Regions from separate parts of the Bradyrhizobium sp. USDA 3256 genome, predicted to be linked through region 1. Evidence: riboswitches for the same ligand, from Rfam matches in the RefSeq annotation. Region 1 holds a riboswitch; each other region holds the start of a gene.
The links. A riboswitch is a leader RNA that binds a small molecule or an ion and turns the genes downstream of it on or off. The one in region 1 is predicted to bind cobalamin.

Region 1 (4,150 bases):
GGGAGACGGTGCGGCAGGGCACACCCGCCCCACCGGATCACGCTCTAAAACGTCGCGCCGGCCTTGACCATGTAGGTGCGGCCGGGCAGCGGATAGGCCGAGAAGCGGCCATCCGTGAACGTGCTCGCGATGGCGTAGTCGTAGTAGAGCGCGTTGAACAGGTTGTTCACGCTCAGCGACCAGAAGAAGCGGTCAACTTGCCCGCTCAGCTTGATATCGGCGGTGGCGTTGCCGGGAATCCGGCTCTGGGTGTTGGCCTGGTCGTTGTCCATGATGCGCGAACTCCAGGCCCGAACCGTGGCGTCGAACACCAGGTAGTTCTGCCAGATATTCCAGGTGACGCCGAGATTGCCGGTGTAGCGCGACACCAGCGGCACGTCGTTGCCGGCCCAGATGCCTCCGCGGAAGACCGCGCGGGTGATCGCCATGCCGCCGCGCAGGGTTACGCTGTCGCTGACCCCGAGCGAGGCGCTGGTCTCGGAGCCGTAGCGGCGGGTGGGGTCGAGGTTGGTGTTGTAGAACAGCACCGGGTTGAAATGGATCTCGTTGTCGAGATCCATCAGATAGACGCTGGTCTGGACCTGGAAGCGATTGGTCCTGACGCGGAAGCCGCCCTCAACGTCCTGCGAGGTCTGGGTCTTGAGTTGGAAGGTCTGCGGGATCGGGGCGAAGGTCAGTGGGTCGAATGACGGCCCTGATGCAACGCGCTCATCGACATCTGGCGTGCGGAACGCGCGGGCCGCGCGGCCGAACACCGAGAAGGTGTCGGTCAGGCGATGCTCGACGCCGACATGCAGCGCGTATTGCGTCTCGTTGCTGTCGAGCGGCGCTGCCTGTGCATCGAACGCGAACGGCGCATTCGGATCGTAGCGATCGCGCGCCGAGATGCTGGTGTTCTGGACCCGCGCGCCGTAGGAGAAGTCGGTCGTCGGCAACAGGCCCAGCGTATGTTGCCAATAGCCGGCCACGGACTGCTGCTCGATATTGTAGATATGGAAGGGATCGACGCCCTGATAGGCGCCGCGCGCCTCGCGGAAGGTCGAATCGTAATAGTCGATGCCGGTCAGGATCGTCGACGGCATGCCCAGCATCACGTTCTTGACGCTGAGCCGCGGTGTCAGAGACCAGGTCTGCATTGCGGCGTCATTGTAGGTCGAGGCGAAGCTGATGGTCGGCACCCTGCCGAAGAAGCCGCTCTGCGTCTCGCGCTGCCGCCAGCCGCCGTCGACGATGAGGTCGACGCCGTTCATCAGCGACCTGGTGAAGCCGGCGGTGACGCTGGCGGTCTGCTGGTTGGCATAGTCGAAGGGCGTCGCGGCGCCGCGGCGGTCGGTGAGCAGCTCATTGACGCCGATCGACGGATCGACCAGCCGTCCGCCGGGCAGGCCGAGCTTCTGGTCGCTGCCGGTGACGGTCAGGAAGGCGGTGAGATCAGGCGTCGTGTAGTTGATGTTGCCGACGGCGTTGCGCTGGTCGAGCGCATTGTTGACGCGGTAGCCGTCGGACTTTATGCCGTTGCCGTAGAACGAGGTGGACCACGGTCCGGAGTTGAGCGCCGCGGAGACCGCGGCCATGCGGGTGTTGAACGAGCCAAATCCGGCCTCGGCGCGCATCGTCGTCGGCGGGCCGCCGACGCCGGTCTTGGTAATGATGTTGACGACGCCGCCCACCGCGTTGTCGCCGTAGAGCACCGCGCCGCTGTTGCCGCGCGTGATCTCGATGCGCTCGATCGAATCGAGCGGGATCGTGGTGAGGTCGAAGCCGGCCTTGTCGACGTCGTTGAGGCGGCGGCCGTTGAGCAGGAACAGCGTGTTGTCGGTCGCGAAGGCGCCGAAGCCGCGCAGGTCGACCGAGGTCTTGGCGCCGTTCGGTCCGCCATAGGGCGTTTGCAGCTGCACGCCTGGCACCTGCGCGAGGATCTCGGGCAACGACTGCACCGGCGAATGGGCGATGTCGTCGGCGGTGATCACGGCCGAGGAGGAGCCGACAATGCCGGCGAACTGGCGGCCGCCGCCGGTGCCATCCGTTCCGGTGGCCGCGCCGGTCGCTGTCGTGCCCGATCCGCTGCCTGTGTCGTTGCCTTGCGAGGTGCCCGGCGCCGGGCGTCGCGGCGCCGGCGCTTCGTCAGCGGCCGGCCTGGCGCGCGTGACGTTCTGGTCGCGCGGCTTGGTGACTTCGATCGCCGGCAGCTGATCGGGAGCGGGTGCCTGCTGCGCCCGCGCGGCGGAGAAAAGGATTGCCGGCGCGATCATCGTCGACGCGAGCAGAAGCGCGCGGTGTCGCCGATGGAAAGGGAAGGAGAACATAAGCGAGGTCTCGGTAACGTCAGTGGCACGTCACCGCGAACCAGTCTCACCATCGTGCTCACAGCATCAGGTGAAGCTCATGCCTGTACTCCCCGACCGGCAGCATCGCGTGTGACCACGGCTGACGGCAGGTCTCCTGGCTCGCGGGTCGTTACCCTTCGTCGCCTTCCCAGGACCGAGATTCCCAGTGGCCTGTGACGAAGGATTCACCGCATACAGTTGCGGGGGCAGCCGCGGCGTTGGGGAAGTTTCCCCGTACCGCATTCCCTTTTCATCTCACGAAAGAACCGTCATGTTCATCTAGGGTTCGGCCGGGTAGCAAAGTCAATCCGGCGGAAGTCGGGCAATGGCCGGGCGGCCACGGTTTTTGTCGAGTGTCGCTTGTCTGCCACGGCGATCGCTGTAAGAGCATGGATCCAATGAGCGTGCAGGATTTTGCCTTGGCGGCCGAGGTCGCGGCGCGGCGCCGGTGGGGCGCCACCGCGGCGCTGCTCGCGCTCGTGGCCCTGCTGTGCGTGCTCTCGCTCGGCATCGGGCCGGTGCGGCTGTCGCCGCTCGCGGTGATCGAGGCGCTGTTCGGCGGCGGCAGCGATGTGGCGCAGGTGATCGTGCGCGAGATCCGCCTGCCGCGCACCATCCTGGCATTCGCGATCGGCGGTATTCTCGGGCTGTCCGGTGCGGCGCTGCAAGGGCTGCTGCGCAATCCGCTGGCCTCGCCGTCGCTGTTCGGCGCGCCGCAATCGGCCGCCTTCGGCGCGGTGCTGGTGATCGCGCTGGGCCTCGCCGATGTGCGCTCCTACGCGCTGCCGGTGGTGGCGATCATCGCCGCGTTCGGCTCGGTGTTCGCGCTGCTTGCGATCGCCGGCCGCAATGCCGGGCTGTTGATCCTGATCCTCGCCGGGCTCGCGATCTCGAGCTTTGCGGGGGCGGCGACGGCGCTGGTGATGAACCTCTCCAGCAATCCCTTCGTGGTGCTGGAGATCGCGTTCTGGCTGCTCGGCTCGCTGGAAGACCGGAGCTTCCAGCACGTCGCGCTGGCACTGCCCTTCATCATCGCAGGCGCCGCCATCCTGCTCAGCCAGGCGAGCGCCTTCCGCGCACTGACGCTCGGCGAGGAGGCGGCGCAGAGCCTCGGCGTCGATGTCGGGCGGTTGCGGCTCTTCGTGATCACGGGCGTGGCGCTCGGGGTTGGCGGCGCGGTCGCGGTGACAGGCACGATCGGTTTCATCGGCCTCGTTGCGCCGCATCTGATGCGTCCCGTGATCGGTCACGATCCGGCGCGGCTCTTGGTGCCGAGCGCGCTCACCGGCTCGGCGTTGCTGCTCGCCGCCGACATCGCGGTGCGCATCATCCCCTCGACCTCGGACATCAAGGTCGGCGTGCTGACCTCGATCATCGGCGTGCCGTTCTTCCTCTATCTGATCATGCGCGAACGCCGCGCGCTCGGCGGAGGCGTGGCATGACGCTGCTCTCCGCTACCGCGCTCAATGCTTCGCTCGGCAGCCGCAAGGTGCTGCACGATGTCTCGCTGTCGCTGCCGTCGGGCCATCTGGTCGCGCTGGTCGGGCCGAACGGCGCCGGCAAGACCACGCTGCTGCGCGCGCTGGCCGGTCTGATTCCGTCCGGCGGCGAGATCCGGATCGGCGATAATCCGCTGGCGTCATTGCCGCTGCGCGAGCGCGCGAAACGTTTCGCCTATCTGCCGCAGGGGCACATGGTGCACTGGCCGCTGCCGGCACGCGATATCGTCGCGCTCGGCCGCTATCCGCACGGCGCGACCGATCCGGCGCGGCTGTCGCAGACGGATATGGAGGCAGTGCTGCGCGCGATGCAGGCGGTCGACG
Region 2 (4,150 bases), 7.7 Mb from region 1:
GCTTGATGATACCCTCACAATGCAGACTCTCGTCGCGCACTGACCAGCTTACGATCTGTCCCATGCCGTTCATCTTGTTGTGGCGCGGGAAGTTGAGCAGCATGGCGAAGCTCGCGAACAACGCCATGCCTTCGGTGAAGGCGCCGAACATCGCCAAGGTCCGAGCGACATCGGCCACGCTATCGACGCCGAACTCGTGCATGTAGTCAGCCTTGGCGCGCATCTCGTCATAGCCGCGGAATGCCTCGAACTCGGTCTTGGGCATGCCGAGCGTCTTGAGCAGCAGCGCATAGGCGTCGATGTGGACCGTCTCCATGTTGCTGAAGGCCGCCATCATCATCTGAACAGTGAGCGGCTGGAAGATCGGGATGTAGCGCTTGAGATAGTTGTCTCCGACCTCGATGTCCGACTGAGTGAAGAAACGAAAGATCTGGGTGAGCAGCGCGCGCTCGCTGGCGGTGACGCGCTCCGACGCCCAGTCCTTGAGGTCGGCGCCGAGCGGCACCTCCTCGCCCATCCAATGGGTCTGCTGCTGGCGCTTCCAGAACTCGTAAGCCCAGGCGTAGCGATCGACGTCATAGCTGCCGGCCGAGTCGAGAAGGCCGACGCGCCCCTTGCCGATCAGCGTGCGTGGATCGACGGACGAGAGATCGATCACTGACATGCGAGGCACTCCTCATAGTCGGTGCGCGGCCGCGGTGGCGCGGCCTTGTCGCCGTCGCCGATCCTGCCGGCGAACGCCGCGCGCGAGATCGATTTTGAACGGCAGTAGTAGAGGCTCTTCACCCCGTGCTTCCAGGCCGTCCAGTGCAGCATGTGGAGATCCCACTTGTCGACGTCAGCCGGAAGATAGAGGTTAATCGACTGGCTCTGGCAGATGAACGCGGCGCGGTCGCCGGCAAGCTCGACGACCCAGCGCTGGTCGATCTCGAAGGCGGTGCGAAAGACCGCTTTCTCGTGCTCTGACAGGACGTCGAGATGGGCGACCGACCCCTCGTGCGCGATGATCGAATGCCAGGTCGCCGAGGTGTCTACGCCTTTCGCGGCCAGCACCCTGGTGAGATGCGGATTACGCACCGAGATGGCGCCGGACAACGTCTTATGGGTGTAGATGTTGGCCGGGATCGGCTCGACGCAGGCGCTGGTGCCGCCGCAGATGATGCTGATCGAGGCGGTCGGCGCGATCGCAATCTTATGGCTGAAGCGCGCCATCACGCCGCGTTCCAGGGCATCCGGGCACGGGCCACGCTCGCGCGCGAGCGTCACGGATGCCGCGTCGGCATCGCGACGGATTTTTCGGAACATGTTCAGATTGAAAGACTTGGCCATGACACTTTCCATTGGAATGCCCTTGGCCTGCAGGAAGGAGTGGAAGCCCATGACGCCGAGGCCGACGGAGCGCTCACGCAGGGCGGCGTAGCGGGCACGCTTCATGCCGTCCGGCGCCACCGTGATGAAGTGGCTGAGCACGTTGTCGAGGAAGCGCATGACATCCTCGATGAAGATGGGCTCCTCACTCCACTGGTCCCAGGTCTCGAGGTTGAGCGACGACAGACAGCAGACCGCGGTGCGCTCCTCGTCGCGATGATCGATGCCGGTCGGCAGGGTAATTTCGCTGCACAGGTTGGAGGTCGAGACCTTGAGGCCCAACTCGCGCTGATGCTTGGGGAGCGCGCGGTTCACGGTGTCGATGAACAAGAGATAAGGCTCGCCGGTCTGGAGCCGGTTCTCAAGGATGCGTTGCCACAGCTGGCGGGCATCGATCTCGCGGACGACCTCGTTAGTCTTCGGGCTGCGCAGAGCGAACGCGGTGCCGGCGCCCACGGCACGCATGAACTTATCGGTGACGTTGACGCCGTGATGCAGGTTGAGGCTCTTGCGGTTGAAGTCGCCGGACGCCTTGCGAATCTCGAGGAACTCCTCGATCTCGGGATGGTGAATATCGAGATAGACCGCCGCCGAGCCGCGCCGCAACGAGCCCTGGCTAATCGCCAGCGTCAGGCCGTCCATGACGTGGATGAACGGGATGATGCCTGAGGTGACCCCGCCCTTTACTTTCTCGCCGATCGAGCGAACATTGCCCCAGTAGGTGCCGATGCCGCCGCCGTTGGAAGCAAGCCAGACGTTCTCGTTCCAGGTACCGACGATGCCTTCGAGCGAGTCCGACACCGAGTTGAGGAAGCAGGAGATCGGCAGGCCGCGCGTGGTCCCTCCGTTGGAGAGCACCGGTGTGGCCGGCATGAACCACAGCCGAGACATCGCATCATAGAGACGTTGGGCATGCGCAACACCGTCCGCGAAAGCGCAAGACACCCGCGCGAACATGTCCTGGTAAGTTTCGCCGGCGAGCAGATACCGGTCGCTCAACATCAGCTTGCCGAACGACGTCAATAGGTCGTCGCGCGACGGATCGAGCGTAAGGTCGGCCGGCTTTGGCGATGGCGCGAGGGGCCGCGGCAGCGGAGCCGGCGATGGCGAAAGGGGCACCAGACACGGCTCAGGCGCGGTAGGCTTTGCCTGCGCTAGGCGCGGCCGCACACTCGGCGGCGCGACGAGATGACCATGCTGATCGAAATCGTAAGACGGCGACATCGGCAACCCCGCGATGTTAGACGCTGGGGCCCGCGCGGACGACTTGCGAGGAGAGTTGGCAAATGTCCCCGGCTGCAAGCGACCCACCGGGGCACCCCGCCCGAGGACTTTCGTTCAGTCGCGGCAGGTCTCCTGGCTCGCGGGTCGCTACGGCTGTCGGCCTTCCCGGCGCTGTTTCGCGCCAGTGGCCATGATGACACCCGCTCGCCGCTTACAGTTGCGGGGGCAGCCCCGGAGTAGCCGTTTCGGCGCACCGGGTTCCCTCTTAGCTTCCGACCTACAAGATGTGGGGAACGGAAGACCGTGACTGGCTAGACATAGGCACCACTCGCCGGGATTCGTCAACCGGAGAGATCAAAATTTATAAGGCAAAACCATGCTGACCGCCCGGCCTACTCTATCACCGCTGTCGCTTCCGCTGCAGGTGAGATGCCGTTGGCGGCATGTCCGGTTTCCGTTAAGCTTGCGCATGGTCAAGGAAATTCTGGCCCGCGCGTCGCATTGATGCGACCTACGAACCGCGCGTCAGTGGAGAAGCAATTCGGCAAGGCGCTCTCCGATCTGAAGCGCAGCGCTCCCGCTCGCCGGGACAAATGGCATCTGGACGAGTCGTTATCCACACGCGGGCGAACAACATCAGCTCCGGCGCGCCGGCGACCAGAATGGCCTCGTTCTCGACGTCTTGATCCAGCGCCAAAGAGACTCGCGCGCTGCCCAGTGGTCCCTAACCTGTCACGGCTCCAGCGCGACCTGCAAGCCCTCCTTACTTTCAACATGAACGTAACGCGGTCCGATCGGCCGTCCCCTGCCGCTGGCGACGGTGACAACGTCTTCCAGAGGCGTGGCGCGCGCATCCGCCTCGGGGCGAGACAAGATCAGATCAGCGTGAAACAGCCCCTCCGATTCGAGACCGGTGGCATCCACGTCAAGGGCCACCAAGCTGGCCAAACAACTTTCAAACTCTTCAGCATCGCGAAAGCGACGCTGGATAAACGTCGCGCCGGTAAGACGTTCTGTCACAAGACCACGCTTTGCGAACGTCGCGGCCAGCGCCTCAAATGGGAACATTCGTAGCACGAAGGAGATGATCCATGGTTGCTTCTCTGTCGCATCGAGAATCTCGCTGAACGTCTTCTCGGTAACGTAGCCGATGCATCCGGTCGACATGATAACATCCACGGAGCGGAGAATGCGCGCGCTGTCGGTCGATAGCGTCTCCTTTTCAAGGTCAGCGACAATGCCCTGCTCCAAGAGGCCAACACTCTTTGCATAGCTGACCGCCCGTGCCGACACATCGAGGCCGATAAAGCTCGCTAACCCGACATCAGGCCAGGCTGCATAAAAATTGCGATCGAGACTCACGAGTGTCTCAGAACTGATCGCTCTCATCTCACGCCGGGCGTAGCGGTGACGCAAGCCCCCGAAGGTCAGCGGAAAGCGATGCACCGCTGCGTTGATGCCGTATGAACAACCAACATCGAGCACGATGGGCTTAAGGCCGGTTGCCGAAGCTTTCGCTGCCAGGATTTGGCGTACAACTGGCTCAGCCACGTCCGGT
Region 3 (4,150 bases), 6.2 Mb from region 1:
GGACGAACCAGGGCAGCACGCCAAACCCGCGCCAGGCGGTGCGCTCTTCGATCAGGCGGTAGCCGTCGTCGAACAATGTCGGATCGCCGCGGAATTTGTTGATGACAAAGCCCTGGATCATCGCGGCATCATCAGGATCGATCACCGCCTTGATGCCGACCAGCTGCGCGATCACGCCGCCGCGGTCGATGTCGCCGACCAGCACCACGGGCACGTCGGCCCGGCGTGCAAACCCCATATTGGCGATATCGGACTTGCGTAAGTTGACCTCGGCGGGGCTGCCGGCGCCCTCGACCAGCACCAGATCGGCGCGCTGCTTCAGGCGCGCAAAACTCCCCAGCACCGCGGCCATCAGCGATGGTTTCATGGCGGCATATTCGCGCGCGCGTGCGGTGGCGATCCGTTTGCCGTGCACGATGATCTGGGCGCCGACATCGGTTTCGGGCTTGAGCAGCACCGGGTTCATGTCGGTGTGCGGCTCGACGCCCGCGGCGAGGGCCTGCAAGGCCTGCGCGCGGCTGATCTCGCCGCCGTCGACGGTCACGGCGGCGTTGTTCGACATGTTCTGCGGCTTGAACGGCAGCACGCGCAGGCCGCGTCGTCGCGCGGCGCGCGCGAGGCCGGCGACGATGAGCGATTTGCCCACGTCCGAGCCGGCTCCCTGGATCATCAATGCGCGCGCCATCGTGATGTCCGTCAGAACTCGACGCCCGGCTGGGCCTTGATGCCTGAGCGGAACGGATGCTTCACCAGCGTCATCTCGGTGACGAGGTCGGCAATCTCGATCAATTCATCCTTGGCATTGCGCCCGGTGAGCACGACATGGGTCATCGGCGGCTTCGACGTGGTCAGAAAGTCGACGACATCTGATATCGCGAGGTACTCGTAGCGTAGCGCGATGTTGATCTCGTCGAGCACGACCATGCGCAGGCTCGGGTCTGCGATCAGCTGCTTGGCCTTTTCCCAGCCGGCTTGCGCTGCCGCGATGTCGCGGGCGCGATCCTGCGTCTCCCAGGTAAAGCCTTCGCCCATGGCGTGAAATTGACAGAGATCGCCGAAATGCCCGGTGAGCAGGCGGCGTTCGCCGGTATCCCAGGCGCCCTTGATGAACTGCACCACGGCGCAGGGAAAGCCGTGCGCCACACAGCGCACGATCATGCCGAACGCGGAGGACGATTTTCCTTTGCCGGCGCCGGTATGAACGATGATCAGGCCCTTTTCACCGCTCTTGGTCGCCATGATGCGGTCGCGGGCGGCCTTTTTTTTCGCCATCTTGTCCGCGTGGCGCGTGTCCAGCGAAAGATCGGTGCCGACGGTGCCGTCTTCAGCGTCGTTTCCATCTGAAATCATCACGTTCCTTCGGCTTGACAAGTGCGAGGCTTGGACGAATGGTGGTCCCGCGTTGGTTCCTGTCCTACGACAGGCGAAGAGGGAATGCGATAGGGCTCCGCTAAATCGGGCCCGAAGCGCAGCCGCCCCCGCGACCGTGACCGGAGAGATGCCCAAGCCACTGATTCCATGGAGTCGGGAAGGTGGGCATCGAAGGGTAAAACCTGCTCCGCAAGCCGGGAGACCTGCCAACGCAGCATGTTGTGAAACCGGCGGACGGGGTGTTCCGCGACGGGGAACGAACCTGTCCAAAATCGGTTCGTGTGCCTCATCGCTTCCCGCTGTCAATCCAGGAAGGGCGATGAGCGTTACACTTCATGTCTGCATCACCTGCCGCGCCGGCCAGACGCCGGCGGAAGGTGAGCTCGCGCCCGGTGCACGCCTGCATGCCGCGCTTGTCGAGGCCGGCGTGCCCGATGACGTCAATCTGGTTCCCGTCGCATGCCTGTCGGCCTGCAGCCAAGGGTGCTCAGTCGCGCTCAGCGCGCCGGGGCGCTGGTCCTATGTCTACGGCCGACTGTCCGCCGATAATGCCGCGGATGTGATCGCCGGTGCCTCCGCGTATGCGGCGGCGCCCGACGGCATCGTGCCGTGGCGCAGCCGTCCGGAAATCTTCCGCAAGCAATCGCTCGCCCGCATTCCACCTCTTCCCGTCGTGCCGGAGGCCGCAGAATGAACACGCTCGCCAAAATTCCGGTCACGGTCGTGACCGGCTTTCTCGGCTCCGGCAAGACGACGCTGATCCAGCATCTGATCCGCAATGCCAACGGCAAGAAGCTCGCGGTGCTGGTCAACGAATTCGGCAGCGAAGGCGTCGACGGCGACATCCTGAAGTCGTGCGCCGACGCCAATTGTCCGGCCGAGAATATCGTCGAGCTCGCCAATGGCTGCATCTGCTGCACCGTCGCCGACGATTTCATCCCGGCGATGGAGCAGTTGCTCGCACGCCCGGTGAAGCCCGATCACATCGTGATCGAGACCTCGGGGCTCGCGCTGCCGAAGCCGCTGCTGAAAGCGTTCGACTGGCCGGAGATTCGTTCGCGGATCACGGTCGACGGCGTGATCGCGCTCGCCGACGCCGAGGCCGTCGCCGCCGGCCGGTTTGCGCCTGATCCGGCCGCGGTGGATGCGCAGCGTGCGGCGGACGACAATCTCGACCACGAGACGCCGCTGTCGGAAGTGTTCGAGGACCAGATCGCCTGTGCCGATCTCGTGCTGCTGACCAAGGCCGATCTCGCCGGGGCGGAAGGAATCAAGGCGGCGAAAGAGGTGATCGCGGCCGAGATGCCGCGCGAGGTGCCGATGTTGCCCGTCGTCGACGGCACGATCGACGCACGCGTGATCCTCGGGCTCGAGGCGGCGGCGGAAAACGACCTCGCGGCGCGGCCGTCGCATCACGATGGCGAGGAGGAACACGAGCACGACGATTTCAATTCCGTCGTGATCGATCTTCCGGAAGTTTCGGATGTCGACGCGCTGGTCGCCTCGATCAAGGGGCTGGCGCGCGAGCAGAATGTGCTGCGTGCCAAGGGCTACATCGCGGTCGAGGGCAAGCCGATGCGGCTGCTGGTGCAATCGGTCGGCGAGCGGGTGCGGCATCAGTTCGACATGCCCTGGGGCGCCCGGGCGCGGCAGTCGAAGCTCGTCGTGATCGGCGAACATGCCGACATCGATGAAGCCGCGATCAGGGCACGGCTTGGTGTCTGATGCACGTCGTCTTCCGCGAGAGCCGCGGCCTTGAGGAGACCGCGACGCCAAGGGACCTCGGCCAGGATCCGGCCGATCTCGTGGTGTTGTCGTTTTCCGACAGCGATCTTGCTGCCTTCGCGGCCGGCTGGCGGCGCGGCCGCGCTGCGTTGCCGTCGCTGCGGCTCGCCAATCTCGCGGAGTTGCGCCATGCGCTGTCGGTCGATACCTACATCGAGCGGACGCTGTCGCACGCGCGCGGCATTCTGGTGCGGCTGATCGGCGGCGAGCCCTATTGGTCATACGGGTTGGCCGCGGTGCATCGGCTGGCGAAGGAGCGCGGCATCGCCCTGGTCGTGCTGCCGGCCGATGGCCGCGACGATCAGCGGCTGGATGAATTCTCGACCTTGCCGGTCTCGACGTTGCGCCGTCTGAAGGTGCTGTGCGACAAGGGCGGCCCCGTTGCCGCGCAGGCCGTGATCGCGCAACTGGCGCTGGCGTCCGGACTCTATGCCGGGCCGGTGGTCGGCGAGATCGATCTTCCCGAGATCGGCGTCTACGATCCCCGGCGCGGTGCCGTCGCGGCGTTGCCGGCACCGGATGGCCGGCCGCGGGTGCTGGTGACGTTTTATCGTTCTTATCTCGCGGCCGGCGACACGGCGCCGGTCGATGCTCTGATCGACGCGTTGCGCGAGAAGGGCTTTGATGTCCACGGTGTCTTCGTCACCTCGCTGAAGGCGGCGGGCGTGGCCGATCGGCTGCGCGTTCAGTTTGCGCAATGCGCTCCAGCGGCCATCGTAAATGCGACCGCGTTTTCCGCAGCCGATGACGACGGCGCGACGCCGTTCGACGCTGCATCATGCCCGGTGTTCCAGGTCGCGCTGTCGACAGCACGGCGCGAGGATTGGGCCTTGTCGCTTCGCGGGCTTTCGCCCGGCGATCTCGCGATGCATGTGGTGCTGCCGGAGGTCGATGGCCGCCTGTTCGCGGGCGTCGTCAGCTTCAAATCGCCTGGTGAGCGCGATCCCGAGCTGCAATTCGTGCATCTTGCGCATCGACCGGATGCCGAGCGCGT
Region 4 (4,150 bases), 7.3 Mb from region 1:
TTTCGACTGAGCCGCCCGGTTTGCTCACGGTTTCCTTTTTGAGAAACCGAGCTGGATCTTGGCCTAACTATCGCTCCGGACGAACACGCTATTCATCGCATCGCTTTGTTTGCGAGCGGAACGAAGCCAACTAGCCCGCAAAGCCTCTCGTTGATCGACGCCGTAGAGCCGTAGGGCAAGTGCGATCGCTAACGTTCTGGACCGCTGATGACTTGATGAAATCGGATCCGATTTGCAGAATTACTTCGGCTGGATTTTGACGCGGCTGCTGGACCCCGACTCCACCCGCTGTTCCTAAACTGGTACCCGTCGCGGCGTGGTTTCAGACACGGACATACCGTGTGGACCACTGAGGCACAGAAACCGCTCGGATTAGAGTCACGTCTCGCGTGTGCCAGGCAATCGCTTGCTATGCCGCCCGCTCTGAAGGAGATTCGGAGCCCTCGGCGCGTCAATCGGTCCGGAAATGAAGCCGCGAATTTACGACCGTTTGCAATTTGCCATCACTCGTTGTTTGTAGATCAAGCCTGCTTTTCAGCTAAGGTTTTCATCGAGGGCAGCTTTCGCCGATGGTAGCCGTAGACCCGGACATCTTCGCGGATTTGCTCGCTTACCGAGCGTACGATACGTTTCTTCCGCCAGTTCCTATTGAGACCGATCGGAATGGAATTGCCGCGAGGAACGACGAGAAGGTCGTTCCGTTCGTTCAGGTAGACATCGTACATGGAAGTCCTCGCTCTGTGTGACCATAGGCCGAAGCTCAGCCCCTTTGGTGGCTTGGACGACACAGTCTCAAGAAAGCCGCACGGGGCGCTTTGTGCTCCGTAGGCAAAGGTCACACGTTCGAATCGTATCGGGTGCGCCAGTTGCCACTTATTTTCATAGTGAAGCGCGGGTCCGAAACTATAATCCCGCCCCGCCCGTTTGAGCGCGTAAGCGCGATTTCAACTAGAAAAGGCACTGGTCGTCATCGTGACCTGATGCTCAGTCCCAGCTGAGCGCGCCACCGTTCTGGTATTTGATGACGCCGGTTTCGAAGGAGTTCTTCTCCTTCTTCAGATCCATCGCCTCCGACACCACGGGAACGGGTTCTCAACGTCGGCGAAGACAGGCGCGAGCCCGATCTGGGCACAGCGGCGATTAGAGACTATCACCTCGTCCCACAGCCCTCTCGCCTTCAGGTCTCACACAAGGAACTCGTTCACGACCGCGAAGTCGCCGGACATCGCGGTGAGAAGCTCATCTTGGAATCACTGAAGCTTGTGGTCGACGATACCGCACACCCGCAAAATGGCGCTCTCGGCTGCGCCCGGACATTCGATCGTTTCAAGCCATTGCGCCTCTGATTTACACGGCATCGGAACTGCGGCGAAACACTCGATTTAATGAGCCGAAGCGCTTGAAGCGCTTTTTGACCGCTGCCGGAGGTCAGTGTCTCCGTGGGATGGAAGGAAACGCAGATCGTCCGTGCCGCAGGACCTGCCGCTGCTCGTCGATGCCGACACCGGCTACGGTGAGGCGGCGCTGAATGTGATGCACGCCACCCGCGTCTTTGAGGATGCCGTTGCCGGCGCGCTTCATCTGGAAGACCAGATCCTGCCCAAGAAATGCGGCCATCTGAACGACAAGAAGATCGCCGATGCGCGTGACATGGCGGCCAAGGTCGCGCCGGCATCAAAAGCGCGTCGCGATCTCATGGTCATCGCCAGGGCCGACGCCGCCGCCAGCGAGGGCCTCGCTGGCGCCGTACCCCGGGCAAAGCCCTATATGGAGGCCGGGGCTGATGCGATCTTCCCGGAGGCACTCAACACGGCCGAGATGTTCCGCGCTTTTCCGGCGCGCATGCCCGGCGCGTCGCTTCTCGCGAACATGACGGAGTTTGGAAAGACCCATTCTTCACCGCCGCCGAGTTCGAGGCGATAGGATATGCCATGGTGATGGCCTGAGTCCTCATTGCGAGTGGCGAACAAGGCGCAGGCAGAATTGTATGCTGCAATTTTACGTGATGGTGGCACGCACAAGATCGTAGAGCGGATGCAGACGCGCGCGGAACTCTATGCGGCAATTGGATTACACGACCTACGAAGCTTTCGATTCTTCGATCGAGAGGTTGACGGGAGCCCGTCGTTGCAGATAATCGGAGACGTCGAGGTTCTCCGGGTCCCGCTTGATCCGGAGCTAAGAGGGAAGCCGGTGCGTTTTCCATCCGTTCAGGATTGAGGCAATGCCGGCGCTGCCCCCGCAACTGTAAGCGGTGAGCCCGCATCCATCAGTGTCACTGAAGCGAAAGCTTCGGGAAGGCCGGATGCAGGCGACGACCCGCGAGCCAGGAGACCTGCCCCGACAACATAATCGTCCACGGGCGGGGTGTCCCGGTGGTACGCCAAGCAGCTGCCGCATCCGCGGCTGCCCTGCCAGCGTCCGCCATGGCCTTTTGCCCCCACCACCTGGGGTTAAAGCTATGACTTCTCTTTCAGTTCCAGTTGCAACACTCGGCACACCCCGCATCGGGCCGCGCCGCGAACTCAAACTCGCGCTCGAAAGCTTCTGGGCCGGCAAGATCAGCGAGCAGCAACTTCTCGAAGCTGCAGCCGGGCTCCGTGTCGCCAACTGGGCACGCCAGAAATCACTCGGCGCGACCATTATACCGTCGAACGATTTTTCGCTTTATGACCACGTGCTCGACACCAGCGTGATGGTCGGCGCCATCCCCGAGGCCTATGGCTGGAAGGGCGGAGCAGTCTCGCTCAAGACCTATTTCGCGATGGCGCGCGGTTCGCAAGGCGACGCGCACGACGCGAGCTGCAGTCACGCCCACCGTGGCCATGGCGCGACAGCGCAGGAAATGACCAAGTGGTTCGACACCAATTACCACTACATGGTCCCGGAATTTCACGAGAGACAGACATTCAAGCTCTCGTCCCGCAAGGTGATCGAAGAGTATGACGAGGCGAAAGCGCTCGGATATCAGACCCGTCCGGTGCTCGTCGGCCCTGTCACCCTCCTGAAGCTCGGCAAGAGCCATGATGCCTCGGTCGATCCGGTCTCGCTGCTCGACGGCCTGCTGCCGGTCTATGTCGAGGTTCTCCAGGAGCTCGCCAAGCGCGGCGCAGAATGGGTCCAGATCGACGAACCCTGCCTCGTGCTCGATCTCAACGAGACCGAGAGGAATGCGCTCCAGCGCGCCTATGCTCGGCTCGCCAAAGGCGTACCGGGCATCAAGATCATGCTCGCCACTTACTTCGGTGCGATCGGCGACACTATCGCGACCGTGTTGGCCCTGCCGGTGGCAGGTCTGCACGTCGACTTGATCCGCGCGCCGCAGCAACTGAGCCAGATCGAATCCGGTGCCCGCGAGGATCTCGTGATTTCGCTCGGCGTCATTGACGGCCGCAACGTCTGGCGCTCCAATCTGTCGGCGCTGGTCGAGCGCTACAAGCCGGTCATCGCCAAGCTAGGCGCCGGCCGCGTCCAGATCGCTCCGTCCTGCTCGCTACTGCATACGCCGATCGACTTAGAGCTTGAGACCGGTCTCGATCCGGATGTGAAGAGCTGGCTTGCCTTCTCCGTGCAGAAGATCGCCGAACTCTCCACGCTGGCGAAGGCATTGGCTGGCGACGCCAGCGTCGCGGACGCCCTAGCCGCCTCGGACAAGGCCGCCAAGGCACGCCGGACCTCGCCTAAGATCCACGACGCGACCGTTGCCAAGCGGATGGCGACGATCGACGACGCGATGCGCCGTCGCACCAGCACCTTTGCCAGCCGCGCCGAAGTCCAGCGCAAGCGCTTTGCCCTGCCTGCCTTCCCGACGACGACTATCGGCTCATTCCCGCAAACCGCCGACGTCCGCAATGCTCGTGCGGCCCATGCCAAGGGCACACTGACCGACGCCCAGTACAAGCAGTTCCTCAAGGAGGAAACTGCCCGCACCATACGCTGGCAGGAGGAGATCGGACTCGACGTGCTGGTTCATGGCGAGTTCGAGCGCAACGACATGGTGCAGTATTTTGGCGAACAGCTCTCCGGCTTCGTCTTCACCCAGTATGGCTGGGTGCAGTCCTACGGCTCGCGCTATGTTCGTCCGCCGATCCTGTTCGGTGACGTCTCCCGGCCGAAACCGATGACGGTCGAGTGGTGGCGTTACTCGCAA

Region 2: another riboswitch for cobalamin. It lies ahead of ACVWY5_RS05140 (ribonucleoside-diphosphate reductase subunit alpha); the one in region 1 lies ahead of ACVWY5_RS41365 (TonB-dependent receptor).
Region 3: another riboswitch for cobalamin. It lies ahead of ACVWY5_RS11830 (DUF1636 family protein); the one in region 1 lies ahead of ACVWY5_RS41365 (TonB-dependent receptor).
Region 4: another riboswitch for cobalamin. It lies ahead of metE (5-methyltetrahydropteroyltriglutamate--homocysteine S-methyltransferase); the one in region 1 lies ahead of ACVWY5_RS41365 (TonB-dependent receptor).

The regions. Positions count from the first base shown of each region.
Region 1 is NZ_JBSSAE010000002.1:8,388,041-8,392,190, forward strand. It holds gene ACVWY5_RS41365 (TonB-dependent receptor) at 45-2,252, opposite strand; cobalamin riboswitch at 2,416-2,613, opposite strand; gene ACVWY5_RS41370 (FecCD family ABC transporter permease) at 2,726-3,769, shown strand; gene ACVWY5_RS41375 (ABC transporter ATP-binding protein) at 3,766-4,150, shown strand, end outside.
Region 2 is NZ_JBSSAE010000002.1:733,779-737,928, reverse strand. It holds gene ACVWY5_RS05145 (ribonucleotide-diphosphate reductase subunit beta) at 1-664, opposite strand, end outside; gene ACVWY5_RS05140 (ribonucleoside-diphosphate reductase subunit alpha) at 655-2,487, opposite strand; cobalamin riboswitch at 2,698-2,913, opposite strand; gene ACVWY5_RS05135 (class I SAM-dependent methyltransferase) at 3,325-4,150, opposite strand, start outside.
Region 3 is NZ_JBSSAE010000002.1:2,196,091-2,200,240, forward strand. It holds gene ACVWY5_RS11820 (cobyric acid synthase) at 1-685, opposite strand, end outside; gene cobO (cob(I)yrinic acid a,c-diamide adenosyltransferase) at 697-1,350, opposite strand; cobalamin riboswitch at 1,387-1,596, shown strand; gene ACVWY5_RS11830 (DUF1636 family protein) at 1,691-2,065, shown strand; gene cobW (cobalamin biosynthesis protein CobW) at 2,062-3,096, shown strand; gene cobN (cobaltochelatase subunit CobN) at 3,096-4,150, shown strand, end outside.
Region 4 is NZ_JBSSAE010000002.1:1,040,087-1,044,236, reverse strand. It holds gene ACVWY5_RS06535 (hypothetical protein) at 522-725, opposite strand; partial or broken gene ACVWY5_RS06530 (ribonucleotide-diphosphate reductase subunit beta) at 985-1,148, opposite strand; partial or broken gene ACVWY5_RS06525 (isocitrate lyase/phosphoenolpyruvate mutase family protein) at 1,458-2,137, shown strand; cobalamin riboswitch at 2,133-2,357, shown strand; gene metE (5-methyltetrahydropteroyltriglutamate--homocysteine S-methyltransferase) at 2,462-4,150, shown strand, end outside.